Linked DNA regions of Anaerosoma tenue. The main gene of each other region encodes a partner of the protein of the gene in region 2 in a complex. Links are inferred from orthologs where the notes say so. Each region holds a gene or a part of one and is shown on either strand. Other genes may lie near its edges. The genes, in order: accD and accC.

Evidence for each region.
Region 1: the proteins of accC (region 2) and accD are in contact, whole or in part, in a solved structure (PDB 8UXZ), measured with the Escherichia coli proteins. The link is inferred for Anaerosoma tenue from one-to-one orthologs.

Annotation. Positions count from the first base shown.
Region 1 is NZ_JALNTY010000003.1:53,190-64,596, forward strand. The notes cover bases 833-3,714. They hold accD (acetyl-CoA carboxylase, carboxyltransferase subunit beta), read right to left. Parts: upstream 2,796-3,714; coding sequence 1,869-2,795; downstream 833-1,868. Other genes in these bases: MSB02_RS07895 (6-phosphofructokinase), read right to left, coding at 833-868; MSB02_RS07900 (acetyl-CoA carboxylase carboxyltransferase subunit alpha), read right to left, coding at 907-1,869; MSB02_RS07910 (beta/alpha barrel domain-containing protein), read right to left, coding at 2,891-3,714. Also shown: more of MSB02_RS07895, read right to left, coding at 1-832; more of MSB02_RS07910, read right to left, coding at 3,715-3,850; MSB02_RS07915 (GNAT family N-acetyltransferase), read right to left, coding at 3,958-4,404; MSB02_RS07920 (NAD+ synthase), read right to left, coding at 4,406-5,995; MSB02_RS07925 (hypothetical protein), read left to right, coding at 6,143-6,313; MSB02_RS07930 (thioredoxin fold domain-containing protein), read left to right, coding at 6,329-6,553; trpA (tryptophan synthase subunit alpha), read right to left, coding at 6,569-7,444; trpB (tryptophan synthase subunit beta), read right to left, coding at 7,467-8,702; MSB02_RS07945 (SGNH/GDSL hydrolase family protein), read right to left, coding at 8,717-9,442; MSB02_RS07950 (phosphoribosylanthranilate isomerase), read right to left, coding at 9,439-10,083; MSB02_RS07955 (TrpB-like pyridoxal phosphate-dependent enzyme), read right to left, coding at 10,086-11,407.
Region 2 is NZ_JALNTY010000001.1:507,573-519,097, forward strand. The notes cover bases 7,763-10,762. They hold accC (acetyl-CoA carboxylase biotin carboxylase subunit), read right to left. Parts: upstream 9,968-10,762; coding sequence 8,558-9,967; downstream 7,763-8,557. Other genes in these bases: nusB (transcription antitermination factor NusB), read right to left, coding at 7,763-8,189; MSB02_RS02580 (Asp23/Gls24 family envelope stress response protein), read right to left, coding at 8,215-8,565; accB (acetyl-CoA carboxylase biotin carboxyl carrier protein), read right to left, coding at 9,967-10,762. Outside these bases: MSB02_RS02535 (glycosyltransferase family 2 protein), read left to right, coding at 1-37; MSB02_RS02540 (copper transporter), read right to left, coding at 60-920; putative cytokinetic ring protein SteA, read right to left, coding at 934-2,055; DNA repair protein RecN, read right to left, coding at 2,062-3,699; MSB02_RS02555 (NAD(+)/NADH kinase), read right to left, coding at 3,701-4,549; MSB02_RS02560 (TlyA family RNA methyltransferase), read right to left, coding at 4,551-5,345; dxs (1-deoxy-D-xylulose-5-phosphate synthase), read right to left, coding at 5,311-7,245; MSB02_RS02570 (exodeoxyribonuclease VII small subunit), read right to left, coding at 7,356-7,727; more of nusB, read right to left, coding at 7,734-7,762; more of accB, read right to left, coding at 10,763-11,525. UniProt on the Escherichia coli protein: This protein is a component of the acetyl coenzyme A carboxylase complex; first, biotin carboxylase catalyzes the carboxylation of the carrier protein and then the transcarboxylase transfers the carboxyl group to form malonyl-CoA.

The DNA.
Region 1 (11,407 bases), on a different replicon or contig from region 2:
CGCCGAGCTTGAGATTGCCGTGCTCGTCGGTCATCTGCGGGCGCTGGTCGTCCGGAAGGTGCGAAGCGAGACCCTCGGCTATGCAGATGATGCCGTACCGCCTGCCGTCCGCCTCGCGCTTCAGCATGAGGTCAACAAGCTCCTCGGCCTGCAGCTTGGCGTCGAAGGTGCCGGTGAAGTCCTCCACCGACATCATCCGTGTCGCTTCGCCGGCGATACCGGAGGCGTACGTGAGCCACCCCGCCTTGCGGCCCATGATCTCGAGCACGTACCAGACCTGCGTGGAACGGGCGTCGGCGCCCAGGTTGCGGATCTCAGCGGCGGCGAAGTGCGCGGCCGAGAAGAACCCGAAGGTCCAGTCGATGCCGTAGTAGTCGTTGTCGATGGTCTTGGGGAGGTGAACGATGCGGATGGGCCGCAGCCCGCCGACCACGTTCTGCAGTTCCTTGAGGTAGTTGGCCGTCTTGAGGGTGTCGTCCCCGCCTATCGACACGAGCGCGTCCACGTCATATGCCTCAAGCGCAGCGTAGACGTTGCGCAGCTTCTGGTTGCGCCGGTGGTCGGCCAGGTCGTTCTTCTGGCCCACGGGCTTGCCGGGGTTGGCTCGCGAGGTGCGCAGGATGATGTCCTTGCGGTTGCGGATGCCCGAGACGTCGTTGCGGCTCAGACGGATGAAGTGCTGCCCCTCCACGAGTGGCCGGTCCTCCGAGTAGTTCTCCAGGTTCTCGTACCCGTCATAGAAGCCGAGCACCTCGATGCCGCTGTTGAGGAACGACAGCGCGGCTGCGGAGATCACGGCGTTGGCGGCCGGAGCAGGACCTCCGCTGAAGAGCATCCCTACCCGTTTGATGCCGGTCTCACCGTTCACACGATCACGCCCCCATCGGTCCAGACTTCTTCGGCCGTTCAGTCGGTCTCGTTGTACTCCCCGATGGCGCGGAGCCGCTCGTAACGGCGTTCCAGCAGCCCGTCGGGGTCCTCCTCGCTCAACGCATCGAGCGCGGTGGCGATCCGGACGCCCACCTCACCGGCCACGATCTCCGGCTCCCGGTGTGCGCCGCCAAGCGGCTCGGGAACCACCTCATCGGCGATACCCATCCTCAGCAGGTCCTCGGCAGTGAGCGCCAACGCGGCCGCCGATTCGGGCGCCCGCGCCGCGTCCTTGTGCAGGATCAGCGCACACATCTCGGGGCTGATGACGGAGTAGTATGCGTGCTCCAGCATGATCAGACGATCGCCGAAACCGATCGCGAGAGCGCCTCCGCTGCCCCCCTCGCCGATACCCACGACCACCACAGGCACCCGCACGGCCGACAGCGTGGCGAGACAGTCCGCGATCGCCCACGCCTGGCCCCGCTCCTCGTCCTCGAGCCCGGGTGACGCGCCTGCAGTATCCAGGAACGTCACGATGGGCAGACCGAAACGGTCAGCCAGCCGCATCGCACGCTCGGCCTTGCGGAACCCTTCCGGATGCGGGCTGCCGAAGTTGCGTGCGACGTTCTCCTTGGTCGTGTGCCCCTTGTTGTGCCCGATGACCACCACGCGACGGCCACCGAGGGTGGCAAGCGCCGTGTACATCGCCTGGTCGTCTGCGTACCGGCGGTCGCCCCTGAGCTCCACGACATCGTCGAAGAGGTATGCCACGTAGTCGGCGGTCTTGGGCCGGTCGGGGTGCCGGCTCACCTGTACCTTCTCCCACGGGCTCAGCGTGGAGTACAGCGTGGCCCGGAGCCGCTCGACCTCGCGCTCCAGGTCCGCGATCTCAGCGGCGAGCTCGGGAGTCGATGCGATATCGAGGTTCGCGAGCGCCGCGAGCTTCTCTTCCAGGTCGGCGAGCGGGCGCTCGAACTCCATCACGAAGCGCGCCATCACGCCTCACCGCCTTCGGGAAGGAGCGCCGGCGTATCGTCTGCTCCGGCAGGGACGACGCGATCGGCGGGCATCAGATAACCGAGCACCGTGGCCACTCGGGAACGCGACTCCCCGCGAGGCACGACCTCGTCGATCATCCCGTGCGACTGGAGCGAGGCGGCGGTCTGGAACCCCTTGGGGAGCGACCGGCGTATGGTCTGCTCCACCAGCCGGGGACCCGCGAAGCCGATCATCGCGCCCGGCTCGGCGAATATGACGTCGGCCAGTACTGCGAAGCTCGCGGTGACGCCACCGTAGGTGGGGTTCACAAGCATCGAGACGTAGGGCAGCCCCGCTCGCGACAACCGTTCGGCGGCGGCGGCCGTCTGCGCCATCTGCATGAGCGACAGCATCCCCTCCTGCATGCGGGCGCCGCCCGACGCCACGATCATGACGACACCGCGCTGTTCCGTTCTCGCGCGCTCGAAGGCACGGGCGATACGCTCGCCCACCACGGATCCCATGGACGCTCCGATGAACCTGAAGTCGAGCGCGCCCACCACAACCGGATGACCGTCGATCGTGGCCGTCCCCGTGAGCGCCGCATCGTCCATCCCGGTGGTCTGGCATGCGCGCTCCAGGCTGGAGGCATACGGCTTGCCGGCCGAGAAACGCAGGGGGTCGCTCGAGACCAGGCCCGCATCGATCTCCGCGAAGCTCCCCGGATCGACTAACGCGTCGATCCTGTCCCGGGCGATCAACTCGAAGTGGTGATCACAGTGGGGACAGACCGACAGGCTGCGCTCGACCTCTCCCTGATAGAGCGTGCGTTTGCACTCGGGGCAGGTCCGCCACACGCCATCGGGCAGACTCTCCGTTCCGCTACCGGTGGATACCGTGTAGCGGCGCCCCTCGCGCTGTTTGAACCAGTCGTTGATCGGCATATCGCTCCACGACCCTCGGCGACGTACAAGTGGTAATGATAACGCGGCACCGCCACCGGGGCGATGCCGCGCTCTCGATCGCAGGCACCTTTGCGCTAGACGGTGAACTCCTTCTCGCCTTCGAACACCGCGAGCGCGTCGTCCACCGGCCAATCGCCGAGGGTGATAGCGCTGATGGCTTTGGTGAGCCGCACCGCCTCGTCGAGCGGGCGCTGGTGGATGTTGCGGCCAGTGGCGTTGCCGCTGGCGCCGCCAACGTGGATCTGCTCCCACAGCTGGGTGAGGAACGTCTTGGCGTCAACGGTCGATCCGCCCGCGCACACAAGGCCGGTACGCCCGGCAGCCGCGGCGGCTTCTTTGAGCTTCTCGGCCGACGACTTCTCATCGTCGCCCTTGGGCGGGTTGACCTTGACGAAGTCCGCGCCCAGGCTGACGGCGACGCCTGCTGCGCCGGCGATCAGGTGCGCGTCCTTCTCATCGATGACGGCCTTCCCGCGGGGGTAGATCCACAGCACGACGAGCAGCCCCATGGAGTGCGCGTCGGCGATCAGCTGCCCCGCCTCCTGCATCATGTTCGCCTCGTACTCGCTGCCGAGGTAGATCGTGTAACCCACACCCACCGCATTCACGCCGTTGTCTCGCAGGTCGAGGACGGTCTGGATGTCGTAGAGCTGCGGGCTGTACGGGTCGTCCTGGTGCTTGGCGGGATCCTTGGCCGAGGTCTTCACCAGGTGCGTCTTGGAGTTCATCTTCACGAGGTAGTTGATGTCCGGGTAGTCGGCGGCATACTGCGCGATGAGCCCGCGCTGACCGGCGAGCACGCCGCAGATGCCCTGGTCGCCGATGCGGAAGAGGTGCTCGGGCTCCGCGTCTTCAGGAGCGATGCCGTCACCGTAGAAGTCGTCGTTCAGGTGCTCGACCTTCTGGTCGCAGGCGAACAGCATGAGGCGCCCCGTGCCCCGGGTAGCCGCCAGGTAGTTGTCGATGTAGGTCTCGCGCGCCTCGGCGGGCACGTCCACCGGGACTCTGACCTGGTCACGCGTGATGCTCGGCATATGGTCCTCCTCGTGGTCGGGTGAATACGTGATCGCGGGCGCACGCATCCGGCGTGCCGGTGCACACCGCCCGCACATAGGTTATGCCACGAACGCGCTCGATGCTATCACCCGATGCGCTTCTCCATCCGCACGTGCGGAACGCCCGTGCGGCCGAAGGGAAAGACGTCGCTCACCGTGCGCCATCCGATACGCGTGTAGAAACCCTCCGCGGTCGTGCGGGCGTTGAGTGTGAGCAGGGCGATCCCGCGGCGCCGCGCCTCGTCCTCGATGCCGGTCATCAGCGCGCTCCCGACGCCGCCCCCCTGGAGCTCGGGCAGCACGCTCACCTGCCGAACATGGCCGGTGCCGTCGGGTTTCAACAGCATGTTCGCGTACCCCACGAGCTTGCCGTCACGGAACGCCGCGATATGCAGACGATCCGCCCCCTCGTCGTCCCAGCGGTCGTCACGCGGGATCCCGAACGGGGCGAACAGCACCTCATGGCGCAGTGCGTGCACCTCGGCCATCCGTGGGTCGGCAGGGTCGAGCCATTCGAGCACGATGTCCCGCATCTCAGCCCCGGTACGCGTTGGTGATGGGCATGCGGCGGTCGCGCCCGAACGCCTTGGCCGTGACGCGCGTCCCCGGCGCGGCCTGACGGCGCTTGTACTCGGCGGCGTCCACCATCCGCACCACCCGTTCCACGACCTCCGGGTCGTGGCCATGCGCGACGAGGTCGTCCACCGAGCGGTCCTCCTCGATGTAGCCGAGAAGCACCGCGTCGAGCACGTCGTAGGGCGGGAGGCTGTCCTGATCGGTCTGATCGGGGCGCAGCTCTGCCGAGGGAGGCTTGTGCAGCGTGGCCTCGGGGACGGCCGGCGAAACCGTGTTGCGCCAGCGGGCGATGTCGTAGACATGCGTCTTGAAGACGTCCTTGATGGGCGCATAGCCGCCCGCCATGTCTCCGTACAGCGTCGAGTACCCCACCGCTAGCTCGCTCTTGTTGCCCGTGACCAGCACCAGCCAGCCGTTCGCGTTGGAAAGCGCCATCAGCATCGTGCCACGGATGCGCGCCTGAAGGTTCTCCTCGGCCAGCGTCCGCTCCAACCGCCCGGCAGCCGGCTCGAGCGCGTCGAGCAGCGCCCGGTGAGGCGCGTCGATCGGGAGCGTGTGGGTTGCGATGCCGAGGTTCGCGGCAAGCTCGAGCGCGTCGCGCACGCTCCCCTCGCTCGAGTACGGCCCCGGCAGCAGCACGCCATGCACATGATCCGCGCCGAGCGCGTCGACCGCCACGGTCGCCACGAGCGCGGAGTCCACGCCGCCCGACAGGCCGAGGACCACGTCGGCGAAACCGTTCTTTCGACAGTAGTCGCCGAGTCCGAGAACGAGCGCCCGGTGCACCTCCTCCGGACCCTCGGGCGACGGCCTGAGGGACCCGGCACGAATCACGCCCGGCGCGATGTCGAACGAGGCGACGTCCTCCGTGAACGCGGCGGCACGGACAGCGAGGGTGCCGTCGGGCGCGAACAGCATCGACCGGCCGTCGAACACGAGCTCGTCCTGGCCGCCCACGAGGTTGCAGTACGCCACCCACACACCGCTTTCCGAGGCCCTGGCGCGGAGCATTTCCTCGCGCTCGCATCCCTTGCCCCGGTGGAACGGCGACGCCGAGATGTTGAGCACCGCCTGCGCGCCCGCCGCGGCAACACGCTCCACGGTCGCCGACGACCAGATATCCTCGCAGACCGTGAGCGCGCACTTCACGCCGGCGATATCGACGATGACGTCGCTCTGCCCCGGCTCGAAGTAGCGCTCCTCGTCGAAGACGCCGTAGTTGGGCAGAAGCCGCTTGTGGTAGACCGCGCGCACCTGCCCGTCGGCCAGATACGCCGCCGCATTGTGCAATCCTCTGTCCGAGCGGATCACGCACCCTGCCACACACGGCCGAATGGCCTGCGCAGCCAACCGCGCGAGCGCCGTCTCGGAGCGCTCCACGAACCCCGCACGCGCCAGCAGGTCCTCCGGTGGATAGCCGGTGAGCGCAAGTTCGGGCAGGAGCACGACATCAGCGCCGTCGGCCGAAGCCGCGGCGTCAAGGCACCGCTGGAGATTGCCTTCGATATCCCCCACGGTGACGTCGATCTGTGCAAGCGCGATACGCATGCGGTGAGTCTACCACCACGACGCGGGCCCGAACGGCGCACCATCTGCCGCTCGTCCGGACCGATGGTCGGGCGACTCCGCCCGCTATCCATCCGTGAGCACCGTTCTCGGTTACACTTGGCGTGTACGTCAACGAGAGGAGCCGCCATGCGCCCCCTGATACGCGTCGTTCTCATCGCTCTTGTCGTGGTGTTCTCCGCCTCGCTCGCCGCCTGCGCGACCGGCGGCGGGACCGCATCATCCGGCGACCTTGTCGCCGATGAGCGACCCGTGCCCGACGGGATGCCGGTGATGTACGAGTTCTTCACCACCAGTTGACCCAGCTGCACCAAGATGGCGCCCATCGTGAATGGGCTCAAGCCGCAGTACGAGGACGACGTCGCGATCCGCATGTACAACGTCGAATCGAGCGCCGAGGGCAACCAGCTCGCACAGGACTATGGTGTGCAGTTCGTGCCGACCTTCGTCTTCGTGAACGCCGACGGCACGGTGGCCGACACGCTCATCGGAGAGGTGTCCGAGAACACGCTCAAAGCGTCGCTCGACGCCTTGAAGTAAGGTCGACCGCCTCCGTCACCCACGAACAGCCGCAGCCAGCTCCCGCACGAACGACTCCACAGCGACAGGATCGGACTGTCGCCTGACGATGGCGCTCCCCACGATCACACCGTCGGCGATGGCGGCCACCTGCGCCGCCTGGGCGGCGTCACCCACGCCGAAGCCCACCGCCACCGGAAGGTCGGTATGGCGCTTGACGCGAGCCACCTGGTCGGCCAGGCCGATCGCCAGCGATTCGCGCTCGCCGGTGACGCCCATCGAGCTCACGCAGTAGACGAAGCCTGCCGAGGCGCCCGCCACCACCGCCAATCGCTCGTCGGTCGAGGTGGGCGCGGTCAGAAACACCGTATCGAGTCCTGCGGAGACCTGCCGCCACGGAGCCGATGCCTCCGGCGGCATGTCCGGGATGATGGCGCCCGCTATTCCTGCATCGAGCATCCGCTCCGCTGTCTGCTTGAGCCCGAGACGCATGACGGGGTTCATGTAGGTCATCGCCACGACGGGCGGCGCCTCATCCACGCCGGGGTCCCTGATGAATGCCGCCGCCACCTGGAGCGCGTGGACGAGTCCGAATCCTCCTTCGCCCGCGCGCGCAACGGCGGCCGCCTCGGCGATCACGGGGCCATCTGCGAGCGGATCGCCGTACGGGACGCCGAGCTCGATCACATCGGCGCCCCCTCGCGCAGCGGCCCGCAGCGCCTCGATAGACGCGCGCCGATCGGGATAGCCCGCCATCACATAGGTTATGAGAGCCGGCCTTCCCTTCTGGAATGCGGCCCTGAGGGCGGAGCGCGGGGCATCCCCTCGCTCGCTGTCCTCGCCGGGGGCCCGCGGCGCCGGATGGCGCGATGCGCCACCGACGCCTACCCCGGCTGCGGAGGCGTCGCTCAAGAATACCCCGCGCTCCGCCCTCTCACTCACCGAGACCCGCCTCCCGCACAATGTCCATGTCTTTGTCGCCGCGACCCGACACGGTCACGATCACGGTAGCGTCGCTTCCAAGTTCGGTCGCCAGACGCGGCAGCAATGCCAGCGCGTGCGACGACTCGATCGCCGGGATGATGCCCTCTACCCGCGTGAGCAGCGCGAACGCGTCGAGCGCCTCGGCATCGGTGACCGTCTCGTACCGTACGAGCCCCTCGTCCTTCAGGTAGCTGTGCTCGGGACCCACGCCGGGGTAGTCCAGGCCGGCAGAGATCGAATACGCCTCGAGCGGGTTCCCCGAATCGTCCTGCAGCAGGTAGCTGTAGAAGCCGTGCAGGACACCGGGCGAGCCCTTCGTCAGGGCAGCCCCGTGCCGGTCGGTGTCCAGCCCGAGCCCCGCGGCCTCAGCCCCGATCAGCAGCGGACGCTTCCCGACGGGAACATCGCGCAGGAACGGGTAGAACGTGCCGATCGCGTTGCTGCCGCCGCCGATGCACGCCACCACCGCATCCACGCTCGGAATCCGCTTCTCTTCCATCTGGCCGAGGATCTCCGAGCCGATGACGCTCTGGAAGTCGCGCACCATCTGCGGGTATGGATGCGGCCCGAGCGCCGAGCCGATCACGTAGAAGGTGTCCTCCACGCGCTCGACCCAGTGCCTGAGCGCGGCAGTCACGGCATCGGCGAGCGTGCCCTGCCCCTCGGCCACGGGGACCACTTCAGCGCCCAGCAGCCGCATCTTGTAGACGTTGAGCGCCTGGCGCCGGATGTCCTCCACGCCCATGAAGACAGCGCACTCCAGGCCGAGCAGGGCAGCGGTCGTGGCGGTCGCCACTCCGTGCTGACCGGCTCCCGTCTCGGCGATCACGCGGTGCTTGCCCATACGCTTCGCGAGCAGGCACTGGCCGATCGTGTTGTTCACCTTGTGCGCGCCGGTGTGGTTGAGATCCTCCCGCTTCAGGTAGACGGCGCCCAGCCCCACCTCGGCAGCGAGACGGTCGGCCCGGTAGAGCGGTGAGGGCCTTCCCACGTAGTCGCGGAGAAGGTACAACAACTCCTCCACGAACGCGGCGTCTTCGATGGCCTCCTGGTAGCCGGCTGCGAGTTCCTGCAGCGCGGGCACCACAGTCTCCGGCACGAAGGTGCCGCCGTACGGACCGTAGAAGCCCTGGGCGTCAGGCGTTGAATACGCCATCTCGGCAGAGGGCAGCAGCACGTCAGACATCAAGTACCTCCGGTTCAGTCGAGATCGTCAAGAGTCTTGATAAGCATGGTGTCGAGCACATCGTATGCGGCGTCGTTGAGGTGGGAGTCGTCCGGAGAGACAGCATAACCCCTCTCGAGCGCTCCTTCAGCATCTGCGAGCGCAGCGTTCAGGTCGAGCACCATGACGGCTTGCCCGGCGTCGCGTCGCTCCGCCGCGAACTCCGCGATCCTCCTGCCGAACTCCCGGTGCTCGCGCACGAGAGCCTGCGTGGTCTCACCCTCCACTCTGGGCAGAGCGGTGCCGAGGATCAGGCGGGTACCTGCCGCGTCGGCGGCATCCGCAACGATAGCGACGCACTCCATGAGCGCATCGAGTTCGCCGGCATATTCACCGCCATTGAAGTCCACGAAGCAGAACTTGAACAAGACCGTCGAACCGGCCGGGGCCGAGGCGATCGCATCCGCAGCGCTGCGTGCGATGCCCGGAGGGCCTTCTATCTCACGGAACGTGATCGTGTAGCCATCCAGGCTCGCGGTATCGGACCCCTCGCTCCCCCAGTGGTCAATCCAGCCCGTCATCACGGATCTGCCAAGTACGAGAACCTGCCGTGAGGTTCCAGCGACATCATCAGTACTGGCGCCGGACTCTCGGCTCGCGGCCTCCTCCTGCTCCGCCTCCGGAGCCGGACGCGCCTCACCGCACGCGGTCACGCCGATCACGAGAAGGAGTACGGCCAGTCCTGCGAGCATTCGCCTCATCCTGCTCGGACCTCCCCGTCCGCGACGCGTACCGCATCGCAGAACGCGGCGACCTTCGCACCGTCCTTGACCCCCGGCGACCGCTCGACGCCGCTGCTGACGTCCACAGCGTACGGGTGCAGCATCCGGACCGCCTCCGCGACGTTGTCAGGCCCGAGACCTCCTGCGAGGAGGACCGGGATATCCCGCGGCAGCATGTCCGCGACACGGCTCCACTCGAACGCGGTGCCCGTGCCTCCCTGCTCCCCGGGGACGTAGGTGTCGAGCAGGAGCGCCGCAACGGCGCCCCTGTATCGATCCACGTCCGCACCATCGAACCCCGGCCCCACCCGCAGCGCCTTTATCACCGGCACCGGAGCCGCTGCGCACGTCTCAGGCGCCTCGTCGCCATGGAACTGCACCGCGGTGAGGCCGAGCCGCGCCACCGCCTCCCACACATCGTCGGCCTGGGCGTCCACGAACACGCCTACGCGCGCTACGAGCGGGGGCGCCTCGGCGAAGACAGCGGCCGCCTGATCCAGCGTCACTTGCCGCTTCGACGGCGCCAGCACCACGCCGAGCGCATCGGCGCCTGCCGCGACCGCCGCCGCAGCGTCTTTCGCCCTGGTGAGACCGCATATCTTGATCCGGGTGCGAGACACGGCTACTCCTCCAGCGTCGTGCCGGCAGCGAAATCGAAGTCCTGCAGCTCACCGGCGTTGTACTTCTGATAGGCGGCAAGATCGAAGTGTCCGTGACCGGACAGGTTGAAGAGGATGACCTTGTCTTCGCCGGCAGCCTGGGCGTCCTTCGCCTCATTGATCGCGGCCAGGATAGCGTGGCTGCTCTCGGGCGCCGGCAAGATGCCCTCGGCTCGCGCGAACTGCACGGCGGCGTCGAAGCACGCGGTCTGGTCCACGGCCACGGCCTCGACCTCTCCCTCGTGCACCAGCTGGCTCACGAGAGGCGAGTCGCCGTGATAGCGCAACCCGCCGGCGTGGATGCCCGCCGGCACGAAGTCGTGGCCGAGCGTGTACATCAGCATCTGCGGCGTCATGCCCGCCTCGTCGCCGAGGTCGTAGCGGTACTCGCCCGCCGTGAGCGTGGGACATGCTTTGGGCTCGACGGCCAGCAGGCGAGCCTTGCTCTTGCCTTGGAGCTTGCGGTGATAGTACGGGAACGCGATCCCGGCGAAGTTGCTGCCCCCGCCGATGCACCCGATGACGACGTCGGGCTCCTCCTCGGCAAGTGTCATCTGCTCGATGGCCTCCTGGCCGATGATCGTCTGGTGCAGGCAGACGTGGTTCAGGACCGAGCCGAGCGAGTAGTGCGTGCCGGGATCCTTGATCGCTACCTCCACGGCCTCGGAGATGGCGATACCGAGGGAGCCGGTGGAGTCCGGATCCATCGCCAGCACATGGCGGCCGGCATCGGTGAGATCGGTCGGCGAGGCGTGCACCGTGCCGCCGTAGGTCTCCATGAGGATGCGGCGATACGGCTTCTGCTCGTAGCTCACCTTGACCATGAAGACCTCGACATCGATGCCATAGAGCGCACCAGCGATCGAGAGCGCGCTGCCCCACTGGCCTGCGCCGGTCTCGGTGGAGATCTTGGTGATGCCCTCCTGCTTGTTGTAGTACGCCTGCGGGATGGCGGTGTTGGGCTTGTGCGAACCAGCCGGGCTCACGCCCTCGTACTTGTAGAAGATCTTGACGCCCGCCGGCAGGCCGAGGTCGCGCTCAAGCTGCCTGGCGCGCAACAGAGGCGATGGACGGTAGGTCTTGTACACGTCGATGACCGCGCCCGGGATGTCGATCCAGCGATCGGGCGACATCTCCTGCTTGATGCACTCCATCGGGAAGATCATCGCGAGCCGCTCGCCGATCTGCTCCATCGTGAGCTCGGTGCCGTCGGGCGCAAACGCCTTCGGCGGCGCCGCCGGGGTCTTCAGGTCCGGCATGATGTTGTACCAGGCCTCGGGGATCC
Region 2 (11,525 bases):
CGCGCTGGCCCGCCTGGCGTCCGGCCGGGACCTCTAGGCGCACGGCACCGGCACAGGTCCTACGGGGTCATCGCCGGATAGTACCCGTCTGCACCATCGCCCGTGCCGTAGTATCCGCTCGCCCTTCCTGCCAGCAGGTATACGAGCGAGAGACGACCCTGCGGGGTCTCAAGATGATCGACGGCCGACACCCCTTCCCCGTCGCACACGCTGGCGACACCACCCGGAGTCTCCGAGAGTTCGGCCGCGGCAGCATGCTCACCGTCGGCGATGATCCGCTGTGCAAGGGACAAGGAGAACGGGTCGCAGCCCTCTGATCCGGTGCCTGCGATCACGACGGCGTCGACCGTGAACGTGCCGGTGAGGCTCTCCGTCGCCATCCGACCGGTCGAGACGAGCAGCTCGGTGAGCGGACGTTCGCCGCCTGCGCGCCACTCGGCATACAGCAGCTCCGCGACCTGCTCACGAAGCGCCTCGCCGGGCTCGGCCATCTCGATCCCCTCGCCGAAGAGGAGTCCCGCAAGACCCTCCGGCTCCGTCTGGTCAAGACCGAGCGCCGGCGTGTTGAGCGTGACCACATAGGCCGCTCCTCCCGCCGACTGCACGGTCTCGCGGACCGCCTCCACGCTGTGCGCCTGACCGGCGGTAGCGAGCACCGCAACGTCGGCGTCGCTCAGGAGGCCGTCAACGAGCGGACCTACGACGTCCTCGGCGAATGCACGATCCCTCTCCAGACCCAGCGAGAGCGTCTCGTTCTCGGCGGAGATCTCATCGAACCGGGCCTGGAGCTCCCGCACCACTTCGACGCCTTGATCGTCGAGCATGCCGCGTTCCGCGACCACGGTGCCGAGCAGAAGGCCGAGGGCCAGCGCGAAGAACACGGCCACCAGCGACGCGATGTGATATCGCAGGTTGTACATCGTGACGAGCCTCCTAGAGTCCGATCAGTGTCCGGAGCTGCAGCAACATCAGGTTGAGGAACGCGCGCGTACCGGGCGAGATGATGACGGCGACAGAGAGGACCGCCAGGCCCGCGAACGAGAGCACCAGCAACTGCATCGGGCTTACCGATGCACGATACAACCTGCTCACGCCTTTCGCGTCAACCAGGCGCGGTCCCACCCTGAGCCGAACAAGGAACGTCGATGCCATACCCTTGCGGCCCTTGTCGAGCTGCTCCAGCAGGTTCCAGTGGGTACCGACAGCGACTATGAGTTCGGCGCCCGACTCGCTCGCCAGCATCAGCGCGAGATCCTCGCTCATCCCCGCGCTGCGCCACTCGGTACCCGTGAGCCCCGCAGATTGCAGCCGTTCACGCCCGGGACATCGCCCATCGACGTATGCGTGGACGACCAGGTCTCGTGCCTTTGTGAGAGCCTCATCGCTCACCGAATCCATGTCGCCGATGATGATGTCCGGCTTGAGCCCGATCTCGAGCAGCGCGTCGGCGCCACCATCCACCCCGATGAGGACCGGCTTCATCTCACGGATGTAGGGCACGAGCGTGCGCAGGTCGTTCTTGTAGTCGTATCCGCGAACCACGACGAGTGCGTGCCGGCCCTCGATATGCGTGCGCAGATGCGGCACGGCGACCGGACCGGTCAGCAGGTCGCGCTCCTTGTCGATGAACTCGATCGTGTTCCGTGCGAACGCGTCGAGTTGCTCATCCAGACGCGCGGTGGCCTCGGTCATGGCCGCCTCGACGCCCTCGATGGTAAGCCTCGTACCGGAAGCCACCGCTTCACCATCGCGATAGACCGTGCCGCGTGATACCTCTATCCGATCGCCTTCGGTCACCCCTTCGAAGACCTCCGGACCCACCGCGTCAAGGATCTCCACGCCTCCGCGCAGAAGCAGCAACGGGCCCAGGTTCGGGTAGCTGCCGGAGATCGACGGCGAGGCGTTGATCACCAACTCAACGCCGGACTCGAGGAGCGACTCCGCGCTGAGGCGATCCATGTCGACGTGATCGATGATGGCGATGTCGCCATGCTCGAGCCGTTTGACGAGGTCCTTCGTGCGATGGTCCAGTCGTGCGGTCCCATATACGTACATCTCTGGCTACCCTCTCACCATGTCAGCGACCTGCGCGGAGAGCAGCTCGCGCGCGTGTGCGATACCCGCCTCAGAGGTGCCGCCCGAGAGCATTCGGGCCACCTCGGCAACGCGCTCATCGCCGGTGACGCTCCGGACGGTGGTCACCGTACGGCCATCGTGCTCCTGCTTCTCCACGACCATCTGGACGTCGGCACACGCGGCTACCTGGGCAAGATGCGTCACCACGAGCACTTGGTGGCTCCGGGCGAGTCTCGCCAGCCGCTCCCCGACCGCGTGTGCAGTGGCGCCGCCTATCCCGGCGTCCACCTCGTCGAACACCAGGACCGGCACCGCGTCGGCCTCCCCCAGCACGCCCTTGAGGGCGAGCATCACCCGCGAGACCTCTCCGCCCGACGCGATCTTGGCAAGCGGCCGGAGCTGTTCTCCGGCAGCGGACGTGAACAGGAACTCCACCCGCTCGGGGCCGTCCGACGTCCATGACTCGAACGGCAACGCCGTCCGCTCGACGCCGAACTGCGCATGCGCGAGCGCCAGATCGGAAGCGGCTTCGCCCAGCCGTGCCACGAACGGCGCGGTGGCGGCATCACGGACGGCGCGAAGGGACTCCGCGGCCTCACACAGGACGGCCGCCGCTTCCTCAGCATGCCGCTCGGCATCCGCCAACCCCGCCTCACCCGCCTCGAGGACGTCGAGTTCCTCCGAGGCGCTCTCCCGCATGGCGATCACGGCCGCCACGGTCCCACCGTACTTGCGGGTGAGCCCCTCTATGCGGTGCAGCCTCGCTTCAGCGGCATCCAGAGCTTCCGCATCGTGGTCGATGCTCTCCGCATACTCAAGGACCTGTGCCGCGAGCTCCTGCAGCTCGATGTCCAGTCGGGAGACCGTCTCCGCGAAGCCGTCGAGCGCGGGATCCAGGCCTCGGACACCGCCAAGCGCCGCGAGCGCGGCCGAGAGGCCGTCCGAGGCGCCCCGCTCCTCTTTCAGCGCCTGCCATGCCGCGTATGACGCCTCCGCCAGCCGCTCACCATACCTGAGCCGAGGCAGCAGCGCCGTCAACTCCTCGTCTTCACCCGTCTGCGGCTCAACGGCATCGATGTCCCCGATGACGAAGCGGAGGTAATCGGCCCGCTGCTCCCGGTCGGCGAGCGCCCCACGAAGCTCATCCAGACGCGCGACCGCCTCCCTGGCCGTCCGCCGGGCTTCCCGATATCGCGCGAGCGCCTCCGCGGCCTCCTCGCCGATGTAGCGATCGAGATAGCCGGCGTGACGGGCCGGCGACAGCAACGCCTGGTGCTCGTGCTGGCCGTGGAGATCCACCATCGGGCCGAGTGTGTCCGCGAGCATCGCCACCGTTGCCATCTCGCCGTCTATGGAGCAGCGCGACCGCCCCTCGGCGCTGATGCGGCGACGAGCGACGATGTCACGACCGTCGATCACGAACCGCCCCTCCACCACCGCCTCGGCAGCTCCTTGCCGCACCATCGCCGAATCGGCGCGTTCGCCCAGAAGCAGCTTCAGCGCGGACACGAGCACGGTCTTGCCTGCGCCGGTCTCCCCCGATAGCACCGTGAGGCCGGGGCCGAGCTCCAGCCACACGTCCTCTATCAGTGCGAGATCCCGCACATGCAGCTCTGCCAGCACGTCAGACTCCAAAGAAGGTCGTACCGAGGGACGAGTAGAACCCGCGCCCGTTGGCGCGGACGAGGCGCACGTCCTGATCGCTCACGCGTATCCGCACGCTGTCGAGCGTCGTACGGCATGGGACCTGGTCGCCGTCCACGGAGACACATGCATCAGCCCGCGCGAGCGTGGGGCACCGGAGCGTGAGAACGTCGCCAGGCGCGGAGACCACCGGCCGCGCCGCAACGGTATGGGGCGCGACGGGAACGGTCACGATGCCGCGTACCCCCGGCGCCACAGCGGGTCCACCGGCCGAGAGCGCGTACGCGGTGGAACCAGTGGGGGTTGCGGCGATGACCCCGTCGCACAGATATCGTCCGATGACGGAGCCGTTCACATCGACCTCGAGCTCGATCGACCGCGATGTCGCCCCTCGGCCGACGAACACCTCGTTCAGCGCCCGATACGATCCCGCCTCACGCCCACCCGCCATGACGGTGGCCTCGATCGTCTGCCTCCGCTCGATCGAGACGTCGCCCGCGAGCGCCGATGAGACGGCCTCGAGCACGTCCTCGCCACGCGCGCCGGAGAGGAATCCAAGGCGGCCCAGATTCACGCCGAGGATCGGCACGTCGAGCTGCCCAAGGATGTGGACCGCCTTCAGGATGGTGCCGTCTCCTCCGAGGGCGACTGCGAGCTCAGGTGTCCCGATGTCAGCGCGTGCCACGGGGATGGCATCCACACCGCTGAGGTCGACGTCCTCGGCGATCATCACCGGCTCGTAACCTCCGGACCGCAGGTACTCCACCACTCCGCGGGACGCATCGATGGAGCGAGGGTTCATCGGGTTTGGAACGAGCAGTACACGCACGCTAGCCTCCCAATGCGGCATGCGCCGCCTCTACGATCGCATCGACATCCACCTTGACCGGCTCGCCTTCCGGTCTGAGACACACCCAGAACTCGATATTACCTTCCGGGCCCGTGATGGGCGACCAGCCAAGGCCGCACACTGCCCACCCGTCCTGCTCCGCAGTGGCCAGCACCGAGCCGAGAACATCACGATGGACCGCTGGATCGCGCACCACACCTTTCTTACCGATACGTCCTTTACCGGCTTCGAACTGAGGCTTAACCAGAGCGAGACAGACGGCGTCATCGGCCAGGATCGTACGCACCGCCGGCAGGACCTTGCACAAGCCGATGAACGACACGTCTATGACCGCCATGTCGTACGGTCCTCCGAGCCGCTCCGGATCGGCAGTGCGGATGTTCGTGCGTTCCAGCACGTGGACACGAGGATCGTTGCGGAGCGACCAGGCGAGTTGCCCGTAGCCGACGTCAACGGCCGTCACGGAGCGTGCGCCCCGCTGCAGCAGACAATCGGTGAAGCCGCCTGTGGAGGCTCCCACGTCGACGGCGCACACGCCTGAAGGGTCGACGCCGAAGGAGTCAAGCGCCCCCGCCAGCTTGTGGCCGCCGCGCGATACGTACTGGGGCCGCTCGACCACGAGGATCTCAGCGTCAGGCTCCACGGGCGCACCAGCCTTTGACACCGTCACGCCGTCGACGCTCACATCACCGGCGAGGATGACACCCCGGGCCTGCTCTCGCGATCGCGCAAGACCCCTGCTAACGAGCTCGACGTCGAGCCTGCGCGCCGTCATCTAAGATCGCACCTTCCGCTTCGCGCAGAGCCGCCAGCCTCCGCAGGATCGCATCGGTCACCGACTCAGGCGTGAGTCCGACCTCTTCGAGCAGGATGCTCGTCTTCCCGTGCGTCACGAAGCAATCGGGGATCGCGATCTTCATGACGGGGACTGTGATCGCCTCTTCAGCGAGGGTCTCCATCACGGCGCCGCCGAAGCCGCCTTCACCGGTGTTCTCCTCCAGGGTCACGATGAGCGGCCTGTCGGCAGCTCTCCTAACCGCATCGCGGTCGAGAGGCTTCACCCAGCGCATGTCCACCACTTCAGCCGTGACGCCGTGCGCAGCGAGCGACTCGGCCGCACGCTCGGCGGTCTCGACCATCCGCCCGATGGCCAGTAGGGCGACGTCCTCCCCCTGACGCACCGTCTCGGAGACACCGGGGGTGAGCATCCGCCGCTCAGCGGGCAGCGCCACTCCGCGACCAGCGCCTCTCGGATACCTGATCGCCACCGGGCCGTCCATGGCGAGTGCCGTATGCAACATGTCCGCCAGCTCGGCCTCGTTGGACGGCGCCATCACGGCGAGACCGGGAACGGCCCGCAGGAACGTGAGGTCGAAGACGCCGTGGTGCGTAGGGCCGTCCTCGCCCACCAGGCCCGCTCGGTCGAGGCAGAAGACCACGTGGAGACCCTGGAGAGCGGCGTCCATGATCACCTGGTCGTAAGCGCGCTGGATGAAGGTCGAGTAGATCGCTACCACGGGTATCTGGCCGCCGTGTGCGAGCCCAGCGGCCAGACCCACCGCGTGCTGCTCGGCTATGCCTACGTCGAAGAACCGGTCCGGAAAGCGCTCCGCAAACGCCGTGAGGCCCGTTCCCGCCGGCATGGCCGCCGTGATGGCGACGATGCGCTGATCGCGCTCGGCCTCGGTCACGATCGCATCGCCGAAGACTTGCGTGTAGCTGAGCGGTTTGGGGCCGCCGCCGTTCGCACGGCCCGTCTCCACGGAGAACGGGCTCACGCCATGGAACTCGTCGGGGCGGTCCTCAGCGTGCGTGTATCCCATGCCCTTGCGCGTGACCGCATGCACAAGCACGGGACCGTCGGCGCTCTTGGCCCAGGTTATCGCGTTCTGCACCTGGGCGATGTCATGACCGTCGATGGGGCCGACGTACTGGATGCCGAGCTCCTCGAAGAGCATCCCCGGCACGATAAGCTGCTTCACCGACTCCTTGGCGGCCTCGCCGGCAGCCACCATCGCCGCACCGACCCTTGTGCGAGCGAGCGCCGACTCGACATCATCTCTGAGGCGACGGTATCGGCGGTCGAGCCTCACGCGCGCCAGGTAGCTCGACAGGGCCCCCACGTTGGGCGCGATCGACATCTCGTTGTCGTTCAGGAGCACGATGAGCCGCGAGCCCAGGTGGCCCGCATGGTCCAGCGCCTCGAACGCCATGCCCCCGGTCAGCGATCCGTCGCCGATCACCGCTACGATGGTCTCGTCCGTGCCGTTCAGATCGCGCGCAGCGGCGAGACCCAGCGCCACCGAGATCGACGTGCTCGCGTGCCCCGTGTCGTGCACGTCGTAGGGACTCTCGGTGCGCTTCGGGAACCCGCAGACGCCGCCGTACGTGCGCAGCGTTCCGAATCCCTCCCTGCGCCCAGTGATGAGCTTGTGGACGTACGCCTGGTGGCCTACATCCCAGATCACGCTGTCAGCGGGGCAGTCGAGCGCCCGGTGAAGGCCCAGCGTGAGCTCCACGACACCAAGGTTCGGCGCGAGATGACCGCCCGTCTCAGAGACGGTAGCGATGAGAGTCGCCCGGATCTCGGCAGCCAGCTGCGTGAGCTCCTCGCTGCTGAGCGCCTTCAGAGCGGCCGGTTCGTTTATGGAATCAAGAATGGGCGTCTGTGACACTGATCAGGCACACTCCCGTGCGTGGGGGTCGCGGCGGCACCCTGGATTCCCATCGTACCACCCGCGCGCTGCACGAATGCCAGCGCCGCAACCCTGCCGTAACTGGCCGGTCACTCTGCCGATGAGTCGGCCTGCTGCGCGTCACCCGTGGCATCGGCACCCTCATCGGGGTCCGCGCCGTTGAGCGGCTGACCCGGCACATCGTCTTCAGCGGCCGTGCCTTCGATGTCGGGAACGACCACCTCACCGGCCCCGGACGCATCATCCGGTCCACCGGTGCCGTCGACCTCTCCGCTCCCGGGCGCAGGAGCGGCACTCATGTCCGTGTGGTCGACGAGCTCGGTGCAGATATTCGCGAGGCGGACGCCCTCCTCGAGCAGATCGAGGCTCTTCTCGAGCGACGTGTCCTTCTTGCGCGCCTCTGCGGCGATCTCCTCCAGCCTGACCCGCGCGGTCTCGAACGTGTACCTCTCATCCGCCATCGCCGGTCAGACCCCTTCCTCATGTTCCACGTCATCGGTCACGTCGTCCGGTACCGGCTCGCCACGCAGCTCCGCGATCTTGCCGAGCACCCCGTTGACGAACTTGGGCGAATCGTCACCGCCGTACGCCTTGGCCAGCTCGACGGCCTCGTTGATAGCCACCGAGGCCGGAACGTCCTCCTCGAACATGATCTCGTACACGGCCAGACGCAAGATGTTCCGGTCCACGAACGGCATACGCATCAACGACCAATGCTGTGAGGTGGCTTCGATGCGCGCATCCACCTCGCCCTGGCGCGCCTCTGTGCCGAGCACGAGCTGGCGGCAGTAGTCGGAGGGCTCCCCGTCCTCGTCGTTGAACGATCGGGTGTCGAGTATCGACCGGACGTCCTGCCCGGTGATATCGCGCTGGTAGAGTATCTGGAGCGCCTGACGGCGCGCGCGGGTTCGCTCGAGCATCATCTACCCGTACCCGGTCTACCGTACGTCACTGCTCGTCCGGGAAGACGACCCCGTCGACGTACACGTCGACGGAAGCGACCGCCTGGCCGGTGTGCGTGAGCAGGGCGTCCGTGACCGCACGCTGGACCTCGGTCGCCACCTCACGCAGCGGCCTGCCATACGATGCGCTGATCCGCACGCTCGCGGTGAGTTCGTTACCCTCTCCCACCTCGACGACCACACCGCGAGCCGCACCCTTGGGCACAAGTCCCGCGAGTCCGCCCGCAGCCGGCACGATCGCCGCCACGCCCTCCACGGACTGCGTAGCCACCTGGGCGATGGTCTCGAGGACGCCCGGGGCGACCCCGATGCCGTCCAGCGTGATCTCCTCAGACATCGTGCCCCTCCTCGGGTCGGGAGCCGTCGATCACGAACGCGTTCAGAGCAGCCTGGTCGACATGCTGCTCAACGTAGTCAGTATAGACCTCGGCCTTCACGAAGTGCGGTTCCTCCACCACGAACTGGTGGAACGGGATGGTGGTGGGGATGCCGACGACGATGAACTCGTCGAGCGCCCTGCGCGCACGGGCGACCGCCTCATCCCGGGTCTCGCCCCATACGATCAGCTTGGCGAGCAGGGAATCGTAGTACGGGGGCACCATGTACCCGCCGTACACGTGGCTGTCCACGCGGACACCGAACCCTCCCGGCGGGTTGAAGCACTCGACCATCCCGGGGTGCGGCCTGAAGTTGTGTATCGGATCCTCGGCGTTGATGCGGAACTCGATAGCGTGGCCGCGAAGCGTGACCGAATCCTGCGAGGCATGTGTCATGCGGTCGCCGGCTGCGATCCGGATCTGCTCCTTGATGATATCCACGCCGGTGATCTGCTCGGTCACGGGATGCTCCACCTGTACGCGCGTATTCATCTCCATGAAGAAGAAGCTGCCATCCGTGTCGAGCAGGAACTCCACGGTGCCGGCGTTCACGTAGTCGACCGCACGAACCGCCTTCAGGGCCGCTTCGCCCATCGCCGCCCGCAACTCCTCGCTGAGCGCGGGTGAGGGCGCCTCCTCGATCAGCTTCTGGTGACGCCGCTGCACCGAGCAGTCACGCTCGTAGAGGTAGATCGCATTGCCGTGCGTATCGGCGAGCACCTGGATCTCGATGTGCCGCGGCCGCGACAGGTACTTCTCGAGATACACCTCGTCGTTGCCGAACGCGGCGGCGGCCTCCGTCTTGGCCGCGGTGAAGTTGTGGACGAGCTCCGACTCGTCGGCGGCCACACGCATGCCCTTGCCACCGCCGCCCGCGGACGCCTTGATGAGCACGGGAAAGCCGACCTCGCGAGCGAAAGCGAGCGCCTCTTCGGCCGTTTCGACGATGCCGTCGCTGCCAGGGACGCACGGCACTCCGGCAGCCATCATCGTGCTGCGTGCCACCGCCTTGTCGCCCATCCGCTCGATCGCATCCGCCGAAGGACCCACGAACACGAGGCCTGAGTCGGCACATGCGCGGGCGAAGGCCGCGTTCTCCGCGAGGAACCCGTACCCCGGGTGCACGGCGTCGGCGCCGCTCGTGAGCGCCGCGGAGATGATGTTGGGCATGTTGAGGTAGCTCGCCGACGATGGCGCCGGACCCACGCACACGGCCTGGTCGGCCATCCGTGCGTGGAGAGAGTCCCTGTCAGCCTCCGAGAAGACGGCCACCGACCTGATACCCAACTCCTTGCACGCGCGCACGACGCGGAGTGCGACCTCCCCGCGGTTGGCGACGAGCAGTGTCCGTATCGCAGCCACTAGGCGACCGGCTCGTAGTAGAAGAGGACCGCACCGTACTCGACAGGCTGCGCGTTGACGGCGGCCACCTCACGGATGACGCCGGCCTCCTCGGCAGCGATCTCGTTCATGAGCTTCATCGCCTCAAGGATGCACAACGACTGGCCCTCGGCCACGGTATCGCCCACCATCACGTACGGGTCGGCGCCCGGCGACGGAGACGCGTAGAACGTGCCGACCATAGGCGCGGTCACCGCACGCCACGTTGCGGGTCGCCCGGCGGTGGATGTGGTATCGACCACCTGGGGCGACTCCGGAGCGGCAGGCGCCGGCGGAGCGGGGACATGCTGGTGATGTGACGGTTCGACCGACGTGCCGCCCTTGCGGACGACCACGCGGGCATCGCCCTCCTCGACAACGATCTCGGTGACGTCCGAACTCTCGATGAGCTTCACGAGCTCTGCGATGTGATTCACGTTCACTGCGTCGTCCTCTCTGGCATGATCGATCTCGCGCCCGGTCATGAACACAGCGCCTTCGGCCCCCTCGCGATGACGCTCGAGGAACGCTCGCGCCTCGTTGGGGAACAGCGCGTACATCAGTACGTCTTCTTCAGTGTGCGCAAGGTCGCCGACCTCGGCGGCCACCTGGTCATACGTGGTCGTCACCAGCGATGCCGGACGGACATCGGCGGGCAGCGGTTCCGCATCGCGCAGGACGCTCGCGACGACATCAGGATCCATCGGACCGGGCGCCTTGCCGTACAGTCCGCGGATGTAGTCCTTCATCTCCTGCGGGACCACCGACCACCGCTTGGCGGTGAGCACGTTGATCACCGCCTGCGTACCCACGATCTGGGACATCGGCGTCACGAGCGGCGGATACCCCACCTCGGCGCGGACCTTTGGGATCTCAGCGAGCACGTCGGACAGTCTCGAGCTGGCGTTCTGTAGCTCGAGCTGGCTGATGAGGTTGCTCATCATGCCGCCCGGGACCTGATGGCTGAAGACCTCCATATGCAGCAGCGAGGTGACGCCTCGCTTCAACTGCTTGGCCTGTCTGATGTCCTCCCAGTACTGTGCGATCTCGAAGAGCAGGTCGAGATCGAGGCCGCTGTCGTAGGGGCTCTCCTTGAGCGCCGCCACGATCATCTCCACCGCCGGCTGACTGTTGCCGAAGGCGAGCGCCACCACCGCAGTGTCTATGATGTCCGCACCGGCCTCAGCGGCCTTGAGGTAGTTCATGGGCGCCATGCCGCCGATGTAGTGACAGTGCACGTGGACCGGCAGTCCCACTTCGTCCTTGAGCGCCCGCACCATCTTCTCGGTGCGGAAGGGCGTGAGCATGCCCGCCATGTCCTTGATGCAGATCGTGTCGGCGCCGAGATCCTTGAGCTGCTCGGCATAGCGGATGTAGCTGTCCAGCGTGTGCACCGGGCTGACGGTGTACGAGATCGCGCCCTCGAAGTGCGCGCCCGATTCCTTGATGGCGAGAGCTGCAGGCGTGATGTTGCGGATGTCGTTGAGCGCGTCGAAGACCCTGAACACGTCGATACCGTTGCGGTGCGACGCCTTCACGA